Regions from separate parts of the Bradyrhizobium sp. Pa8 genome, predicted to be linked through region 1. Evidence: riboswitches for the same ligand, from Rfam matches in the RefSeq annotation. Region 1 holds a riboswitch; the other holds the start of a gene.

What was found. Region 1 has a riboswitch for cobalamin ahead of ACKWRH_RS07925 (ribonucleoside-diphosphate reductase subunit alpha). Riboswitches for the same ligand answer to the same signal wherever they lie in the genome.
Positions count from the first base shown of each region.
Region 2: another riboswitch for cobalamin. It lies ahead of ACKWRH_RS13720 (TonB-dependent receptor); the one in region 1 lies ahead of ACKWRH_RS07925 (ribonucleoside-diphosphate reductase subunit alpha).

Region 1 is NZ_CP176767.1:1,738,778-1,743,518, reverse strand. It holds gene ACKWRH_RS07940 (hypothetical protein) at 232-435, opposite strand; gene ACKWRH_RS07935 (hypothetical protein) at 432-629, opposite strand; gene ACKWRH_RS07930 (hypothetical protein) at 626-874, opposite strand; cobalamin riboswitch at 1,843-2,060, shown strand; gene ACKWRH_RS07925 (ribonucleoside-diphosphate reductase subunit alpha) at 2,181-4,741, shown strand, end outside.
Region 2 is NZ_CP176767.1:3,033,073-3,037,813, reverse strand. It holds gene ACKWRH_RS13735 (efflux RND transporter periplasmic adaptor subunit) at 1-1,134, opposite strand, end outside; gene ACKWRH_RS13730 (FixH family protein) at 1,219-1,611, opposite strand; gene ACKWRH_RS13725 (hypothetical protein) at 1,714-2,079, opposite strand; cobalamin riboswitch at 2,311-2,518, shown strand; gene ACKWRH_RS13720 (TonB-dependent receptor) at 2,683-4,741, shown strand, end outside.

The sequences.
Region 1 (4,741 bases):
CTTTTGCCAAAAGTGTAAGGTAACGCGGACCAAACCCCGTGGCACGACAAAGCCCCAGATACCGGCCGGCATCCGGGGCTTTGTCGTCGAAATTGGTGATCTATCGGCTGGGGAGTTTGCGGGCCTGCCGGCGGTCACGGTCGGCGAGGAGCCTGACGCGCCGCTCCTCCCTCCGCGTCAGCTCGCGGTCTCTGAAGTCGCTGGGCAGCCGCGCCGTCGGCAGTGGCGCATTCATCTGGTCCGAGCGCAGCCCGTAGGATTCGGGGCGTTGAGCTGCCAGGTCACGAACTTCTCGAGCAACGCCTCGTTCTCCTGGCGCAGCTTCCGGTTCTCGTCCTGCAACGCGGTGATCCGCTCCGCTAGCGGCTTGCGCTTGGCCGGAGGGAGGCCGTCGCGCAGCCGCTTCTTAGCTTGGACATAGGCCCGGTAAATCACCGGATGGACTCTAGCGCCTGGCGGCTGAACCGCCTCCCGATCAGCGCCTCGACCCGCGAGACCACCGCGCTCCAGGTGATCTTCGGTTTGGACCACTGCCGCAGGTCGGCCTCGATCGCGGTGATGTCCGTGCCCGAGAGGCGGTTGCCGGACCGGAAGCGCCGAACCGGCCCATGGTCGGTGGCGAGGCTCATGGCGCGGCCTCGGCCTCGGCGAGCAGCGCCGGAAGATCGAGCTGGGCGTCGTCATGGACGGCCATCGTCGCCTCAAGGGCAGCCACCTCCCGCATCAGGTGCCGCGCATGATTGCCGGCGCCGACCTGCCCGTCCTCCGCTTCAGCATTGGCCCGCTCCAAGAGGATGCGGTTTTCGCGCAAGCTCCGCGCGATCTCCGTCCGGTGCTCCCGGTCTGCGAAGCCGAGCAACAACGGATTGATCATGCGCGCCCCGTGGCGCATTGGACGGGTAGTCCCAAACGGAAAAACTCGGTCAAGGATTGGGCACAAGGAAAAAGGGGCAAGGATTCGGCTGTGTGACGGGTGCGGGAACGGTGTATGCTGGGTGCTCCACAAGGGTGCTACACAGAGCTTCATCAGGCTTGTGAAAATGGCCCCTACATTGCCGGGGATTCCCGAGGTCTCGATCAAGTGGCGGAGAGGGAGGGCTTCGAACCCCCGATACGTCGTCGTCCCCAGACCTTAGGCTTGCCAGACCTCAAAGTTCCAACGATCGAATCAGCCGCGTGCTTCGGTTGTCCTCGTCGGACCAGGACGATGTAGCGCCTCCGCTTCTGCGCCGGTGGGATTTTCCGGAGTCAACGAGGAGCGCGAGGTGTTCAAGAACGGGTTCGAGGCCGGCGACGATATCAAGCTCCTAGCCGAGAAGCTCGGGATCGAGCTCGAGCTCCACGAGCTCGGCCCCTGGCGCATGTGACGGGCCCGGACCTTCGATGACCGCTGCGATCCCTCGTGCGCTTGCGCCATGTAGCTCGTGGTCCGTGTGCGCCAGCTCGTCTCGTAGATCGGCGTGGCGTGGTGCTTTCTCCCGACTTTGGTCTTGCACGTCTATCGACTAGTGTCTTCGCACCGTCATTAGGATCGGGAGATGCCCGTGCACAGTAGCGAACGCAACACAACTGGATGCGCGGGCGATCCGGATCCGCCCTGTCCCAAGGCGCCACGAACGAACGGTTCGACGTAGATTGCAACGCTCAGGAGCTCGATCGCCGCTTCAAACCGCGGCAGCACAAGGGGATGCCATCAACTGCGGCGGCGTTTACCATGATTTGCGGGAGAACATACGCGCCATGCGGGCAAATTATGCCCGAATTTACATCCGGAGATGTCAGAGGCAATCCACAAGCGAACGGTGCCGGCAAATCAGCCGTTGACAGCCGCCCCGGAATATCACCACATATGGGTGTCACGGTTCCGCCGGATCGCAAGATTTGGTGGCTAAGAGGGAAGCCGGTGAACCGCGCGAAAGCGCGGAATTCCGGCGCTGCCCCCGCAACTGTCAGCAGCGAGCTGCTTCCGAACAAGCGTCACTGGTGTCTCACGCGCCGGGAAGACGGGAAGAAAGCGATGACCTGCGAGCCAGGAGACCTGCCGTGACGATCTGAACGTCCACGGGCGGGGTGTCCCGGCGGTCGCTTGCATGCGCCGTCGGCATTTGTCTGCCGGCGATTCTGCAGCGTCCTTCCTCAACGCCCCGTTCAAGAAACAACGCGCATCACGGGGCCTATTGATGTCACTGAACCTGCACGACGCGGAAGGTTCTTCCGCACCGATCATCCAGTTGCGTTCACAGTCACTTGCGGCTGCTTCCAGCGAGCCGGCCATGCAGATCATCCGTCGCAACGGAAAAGTCTCGCCGTTCGATTCCGCCAAGATCGCGGTTGCCATGACCAAGGCCTTCCTGGCCGTGGAAGGCACGAGCGCCGTCGCCTCGCGCCGCGTCCATGAAAGCGTCGAGCAGCTCACGGCCGAAGTCGTCGCGGCGCTGATGCGGCGCGCGGGCGAGGGACGCACCTTCCATATCGAGGACGTGCAGGACCAAGTCGAGCTCGCCTTGATGAGGAGCGAGCACCACAAGGTCGCCCGCGCCTACGTGCTCTATCGTGAGGAACGGTCGCGCCAGCGCGCCGAGGAGGCGGCCGCGCTGCCGGCGCCTGCCGCCGCGCCGGCCCTGCATGTCACGTTGGCCGACGGTTCGCGCGTCGGGCTCGACACCGAGCGGCTTGCGCTGATCATCGGCGAAGCCTGCACCAGCCTCGATAGCGTCTCGGCCGCGCCCGTACTCGCCGAGACCACCCGCAATCTCTACGATGGCATCAGCCAGGACGAGATGGCGCTGGCGTCGATCATGGCCGCGCGCACGCTGGTCGAGCAGGAGCCGAACTACGCCTATGTCAGCGCCCGCCTGTTGCTCGACAAGCTGCGCGGCGAAGTGCTGTCCTACGTCCACAGCGTGCCGACATCCGCCTCGCAGGCCGACATGGCGACGCGGTACGTCGACTATTTCCCGGCCTACGTGAAGACCGGCATCGCCGCCGAACTGCTCGATCCCGAACTGGCCCGCTTCGACCTCGGTCGGATCGCCGCGGCGCTCAAGCCCGAGCGCGACCTGAACTTCCAATTCCTCGGCCTCCAGACGCTGTACGATCGCTACTTCCTGCACGTCCGCGGCAAACGGATCGAGCTGCCGCAAGCCTTCTTCATGCGCGTGGCGATGGGTCTGGCGGTGCGCGAGATTGACCGCGAAGCCCAAGCAATCGAATTCTACGATCTGCTGTCATCGTTCGATTTCATGGCTTCGACGCCGACATTGTTCAATTCGGGCACGCTCCGCCCGCAATTGTCGTCTTGCTTCCTGACCACCGTATCTGATGATCTCGACGGCATCTTCAAGTCGATCAAGGACAACGCGCTGCTCGCCAAATATTCCGGCGGCCTCGGCAACGACTGGACCCCCGTTCGCGGCCTCGGCGCGCACATCAAGGGCACCAACGGCGAAAGCCAGGGCATCATCCCGTTCCTGAAAGTCGCCAACGACACCGCGATTGCCGTCAACCAGGGCGGCAAGCGCAAGGGCGCGGTGTGCGCCTATCTCGAGACCTGGCACGTCGACATCGAGGAATTCCTCGACCTGCGCAAGAACACCGGCGACGACCGCCGCCGCACCCACGACATGAACACCGCCAACTGGGTGCCGGACCTCTTCATGCAGCGCGTCGACAGTGACGGCGAGTGGACGCTGTTCTCGCCGGACGAGACACCCGACCTGCACGATCTCTACGGCGAGGCCTTCAAGACAGTTTACGAGGCCTATGAAGCAAGGGCGAAGGCCGGCGCCATGCGCGTCTTCAAGACGGTGCGCGCGACCGATCTCTGGCGCCGCATGCTGACCATGCTGTTCGAGACCGGCCATCCCTGGATCGCCTTCAAGGACCCCTGCAATCTGCGCTCGCCGCAGCGCCACGTCGGCGTGATCCACTCGTCGAACCTCTGTACTGAGATCACGCTGAACACTTCGGCCGACGAGGTCGCGGTCTGCAACCTCGGCTCTGTCAACATGCTCAGCCATGTCGGGCCTCACGGCCTCGATCAGGCCAAGCTGAAGCGGACGGTGACGACGGCGGTGCGGATGCTCGACAACGTCATCGACATCAATTTCTACACTATCCCCGAAGCGCGCCGGTCCAACATGCGCCACCGGCCGGTCGGCCTCGGGCTGATGGGCTTTCAGGAAGCGCTTCAGGTCCAGCGCATCCCGATCGCGTCGGATGCAGCCGTGGCCTTTGCAGACGTCAGCATGGAAGCGATCTCGTTCCACGCGATCGAAGCGTCGTCCGACCTCGCCGCGGAACGCGGGCGTTATCCGAGCTACGAAGGCTCGCTGTGGTCGAAGGGCGTCCTGCCGATCGACTCCATCCAGCTTCTCGTAGATTCTCGCGGCGGGCTCGATCTCGATCGTTCGGCGACGTTCGATTGGGACCGCCTTCGCAAGAAGGTCACAGCAAGCGGCATGCGCAACTCGAACGTCATGGCGATCGCGCCGACCGCGACGATCTCCAACATCTGCGGCGTCTCGCAGTCGATCGAGCCGAACTATCAGAACCTGTTCGTCAAATCGAACATGTCTGGCGACTTCACGGTCGTGAACGAGTTCCTGGTCCGCGACCTCAAGGCTAAGGGGCTGTGGGACGAGGTGATGGTCTCCGACCTCAAATATTTCGACGGCAGTGTCGGTCAGATCGACCGCGTCCCGGACGACCTCAAGGACCTCTACGCCACCGCCTTCGAGAT
Region 2 (4,741 bases), 1.3 Mb from region 1:
GGCATCGGCCGTGTCGATGTCGGCATCGACGTACATGTCGGGCAGCAGCACCGCGTCCGGATTGGCAAGCTCGATCCTGATGCGAACGGTGCGCGTGTCGCGGTTCACCTGCGGATAGACGACGGCGATTGTCCCGCTGAAGGTCCGGCCGGGGAAACTGCGCGCGCGCACCGCGACTGACTGCCCCACCGCGATGTTGCCGAGATCGCGCTCGGCCACGTCGACCAGCGCCCAGACGACCGAGGTGTCCGCGATCCGGAACAGGACGTCGCCGGGATTGGCCCGCATCCCTTCGATCGCGTTGCGTTCGAGCACGACCCCGTCGCGCGGCGCAGACCAGCGTATGGCGACGGGCGCGGTGTGCGTCTTGTCCATCTCCGCGATGACGGACTCGGGAACGTCGAGATTGACCAGCCGCTGTCGCGAGCCGCGGCCGTACATCTCGACACCGCCGACCGTTCTGGAGGTGATCGTCGCGAGATATTCCGCCGCCGCGGAAGCCACCGCCGAACTGTAGATTTCCATCAGCGGCTGGCCGGCCTTCACGCGCGTGCCGGTCGTCACGTCGGCGACCTTCTGCACGAAGCTTTCGGCGCGCATCGCGATCACCGACACGCGGCGTTCATCGAGCTGGATCGTGCCAGGCGCCTTCACCGAGACCCTGATCGAGCGCCGCGTGACGGGCTCGGACTTCACGCCCGCGCGCTGGATCTTGCCGGGCGACAGCTTCACCGTGCCGTCGTCGGCGTCGTCGCCTTCGTAAACGGCGACATAGTCCATCCCCATCGGATCCTTCTTTGGGACGGGCGACGTATCGGGCAGCCCCATGGGATTGCGGTAGTAGAGGATTTTTCGCGGCGAAGCCGCCTTCGGCGGCGCCGGCGCGACGGCCGCGCCAGCTTCGTCGTAGACCGGCAGATAGTCCCGCCCGCGGTCGTCCTTCTTCGGACCGGCAGACCAGAGCGGCGCACCATCTGGATCGCGGTAGTAGAGCGGAGTTGGCTCCGCGGCGGCCGCAGCCGATGATATGTCGGCCTCAGCGAGCCAGCCCGCACCGTTCGAATGCCAGTAGTCGCCGGCCAGGACCAGGCCACCGCCCAGCGCAAGTGCCGTCAGGAGACGCAGCGTTTTCATGTCGTGTATCCGCGCGCCCGGGAGCGCGCGTCCGTGTGAAGGAAAAAGGGGAATGTCGGGCGCCGCCGGGCAGCGCCCGAACGCTCACTTGATCGCCGTGACGATCACCTTGCCGGTGACCGTCTCCGGTTCGCCCTGCAACTTCACAGACAGCGTCATCTGGTAGCGTCCAGCCATCGGCAGGTCCGTCTTGAAGGCGTACACACCCGGCTCCCTGGACGGCAGCGGCGCGACCGCCGATTCCATCTCGGCCATCCCGTCCGGAGCCATGTCGAGGCGGGTCTTGAAGATGACCGCATCCGGTATCGGCTTGCCGGTCTGCTTGTTCGTCAGGCGAACGGCGAGCGTGACGTCTTCGCCCTTCTTCATCTGCGGAGTGACGGGCTCGAAGGCGTAGTCGCCCGCGCCCGCCATCGCGGCGGAAGCGGCAAGCGAAAGGGTGGCGGCGAGAGCCGCGGTGCTGATTTTGGAAAGCATTGTCCTGTCCTCATGAATTGATCTTTCGCCGTGGCGCGTGAAGCGCGCACGTCAGTCGTCGTCGCGAGCAGCCATGCCGCTCGCGTCTCGGGCTTTGCGAGATCAGATTCGAGGAGGTCGGAAAGGAGGACTGCCGCCGCGGAAGGAAACGACCTGATCCGGCGGAATAGCCATCTTGCTGGCCACGACGGCGAGACGTTCGAACGCCACGGGCCTGACATCACCGAGCGCGATGATCCCGCCAACGCAGCAGAAGCCCATCCCGCACTTGTAACCGCCGCTATGGGAGCCCGTTCCCTTCATGTCGGGACAACAATCGTCCATCGACATGTCGGCGTCGCCGCTCACGTGCATGGCCGTCTGCATGCCATCCGACGACATTGCGAGGTTCGCCGCGGACGCGCCAACCGGCAGCATCGCCAGGGATATGGCGATGGCGACTGCCAGGATGGTACGGACGAACTGCATCAATATCGACTTACCTTGTCAGGCCGGAACACGGCCTCAGTAGCACATTCGGGCACCAAAGGCAGTCATTGATCGTGGTCAAGCGTTCGTTACCCGGGCTCGTCCGGAGGCCGGGCCGGACGTTTCGACGCGGTCCTTCGGACTATCGTGCAAAACAGCAACACAAGGCCACCATCGACCGACCGGCCCATCGAACAGCCCACGCGGATGTTGACGCGCTTATCCCCGGATGCCAGTTTCGTGATCGGTAGTGTCCGCAAGGACTCTTCAAGGGAATGCGGTGCGTCCACCTCGGTGGGCAATTCCGCGGCTGCCCCCGCAACTGTAGGCGGATAGCCGACGACCAAACGAACCACTGGAGCCCCGCTTGGGCCTCTGGGAAGGTGGTCGAAGGCGATGACCCGCGAGCCAGGAAACCTGCTGCCAGCCATGGTCACGCGCGAACGCATTGGGCGGGGTGCCCTGATGTCGGACAAGTAGCCGGTGCATCCGCCGCCTGGGGCGAAGGTGGATGACGAAGGCAACCGCGGTGACGGTTTGTTTGCGTCGCCGCAGAGCGTTGTCGTGCAAAATCTTCATTTCGGTGCTGGCGCGAGGCCAGCGTTGTCGCATGCTTTCCTGATTACTCTGCTCTCGTCGGTGTCGCTGTCGTCCGCGGCGCTCGCGCAAAGCGCGGCGCAGGACAACCGCTCCCGGGAGGTCGGCCCGGTGATCGTCACCCCGCCTGCTCCGAGACAGGCTCCCGCCATAAGCCCCGGCACCCAGAAGCCGCGCGCGGCCCGGCGCGCCGCGGGACGCAATCGTGGCGCCCCTGCTGTCGCCGTTCCTGCCACGCAAGCTCCGAGCGGCCCGGTGCAGACGCCGCTCAACACGGCCGCCGTCACCGATGTCGGCTCCCGGCTCGGCATCACGGCGCGGGAAATGCCGGCGACCGTCGAGGTCATCAGTCAGCGGACGATGCAGGATCTGGGCATCCGGACCACGACCGACGTCGCCAAGGCTGCAGTCGGCGTCATCGGCGGCGATGCGCCCGGTGCGCCCGCCATCTTCTCGATGCGTGGCTTTACCAGCGACCAGATCTCCACGCTCTACAACGGCATCCCGATCGGGCCGTCGACCATGACCGGCCGTCCCATGGACGTGGCTGGCCTCCAGCAGGTCGAGATCATCAAGGGACCGGACTCGCTGGTGGCGGGCCTCGGCGCGACCGGCGGCGCCATCAACTACGTGAACAAGGTGCCGCATACCGGGCCTGTTATCAACGACGCCTTCACGTCCTACGATTCCTTCAACGGCTATCGCGCCGGCTACGGCTCGGGCGGCAGCACGCTGATCAACGGGCTCGACTACCGCTTTGACATCAGCCATTTCAACAACAAGGGCTTTATCGACGACACCTATTCGAAGCTCAGCAACGTTTCGGGCCAGCTGAACTATCGCGTCAACGAGAACCTGAAGATCTGGGGCGCGGCCGAATACAGGCAGGACAACGACCGCTTCTACTGGGGAACGCCGCTGGTGCCCGCGAACGCGCCGGGCATCGTGCCGACGAACGGCATCGTGTCCGGTCGGTGGAGTAACTATTACCTCGGCGGCGGCACGCCGGTCCCGGTCACCATCGACGCGCGCACGCTGACGACGAACTACAACGTGCTCGACAATCACAGCGGCGCCAACGAGCTCTGGCTGCGCAGCGGCTTTCAATGGGACATCACCAACAACATCTCGCTGAAGAGCCAGGTCTATGGCTATGACGCCCACCGGCACTGGTTCAACAACGAGATCTCGTCGTTTGACCAGACAATAGGCAATTTCGCGGGCGCGCAGAGCATCTATCGCGAACGCCTGGCACTGGATCACGCCCAGCGACTCTACGGCAACATCACCGACCTCACCGTTAATTCCAACGTCGGCGGAATGGACAATCGCTTCGTCGCCACCGTGGCGGCGAGCAGCAACCAGTTCAACGTCTCGCAGGACACGCTGTTCTTCAACGACTACGTCGACCTCCTCAACCCGGATCGCGGCCTCTACGGCCCGCGCAGCGACGAGAAGATCTACACGCATCTCGACACTGCCTCGCTGTCGTTCGAGGACCGGCTCAAGCTGACCTCGACCTTCGCGCTGATCGGCGGCATCCGTTTTGAGAATATCGAGCTGTCGCGGACCCGCTTCGACGAGAACGGCCTCCTGAAAGCCAGCTATCCTTTCTCGAAGACGTTCAATCCGGTCACCGGACGCATCGGCTACGCCTGGGACATCGCGCCCGGCGTGATGCTTTACAGCCAGTACGCGACGGCAGCCGACCCGACGGTGGCGAACATCTTCATCCTCAGGCCCACGACGCCGCTGCTGCTCACGACGTCGCGAACCTACGAGACCGGCGTGAAAGTGCTGTCGGCCGACAAGCGCGCGGAGGCCACGTTCTCGGCCTTCGACATCGAGCGCAAGAACGTCTACGTCCCCGAAAGCGGCATCCTCTTCAACGTCGCCGGCAAGATCGCCTCCAAGGGCGTCGAGATCGCCGCCGCGGTCAATCCGGTCGCAGGCCTGAAGCTGTGGGGCAACGTCGCCTTCGTGCAGTCGCGCTTCATCGACTTCACCTATGTCGACGGCAATGGCGACTTCCAGTCCTATTCGGGCAAGACGCCGCCCAACGTTC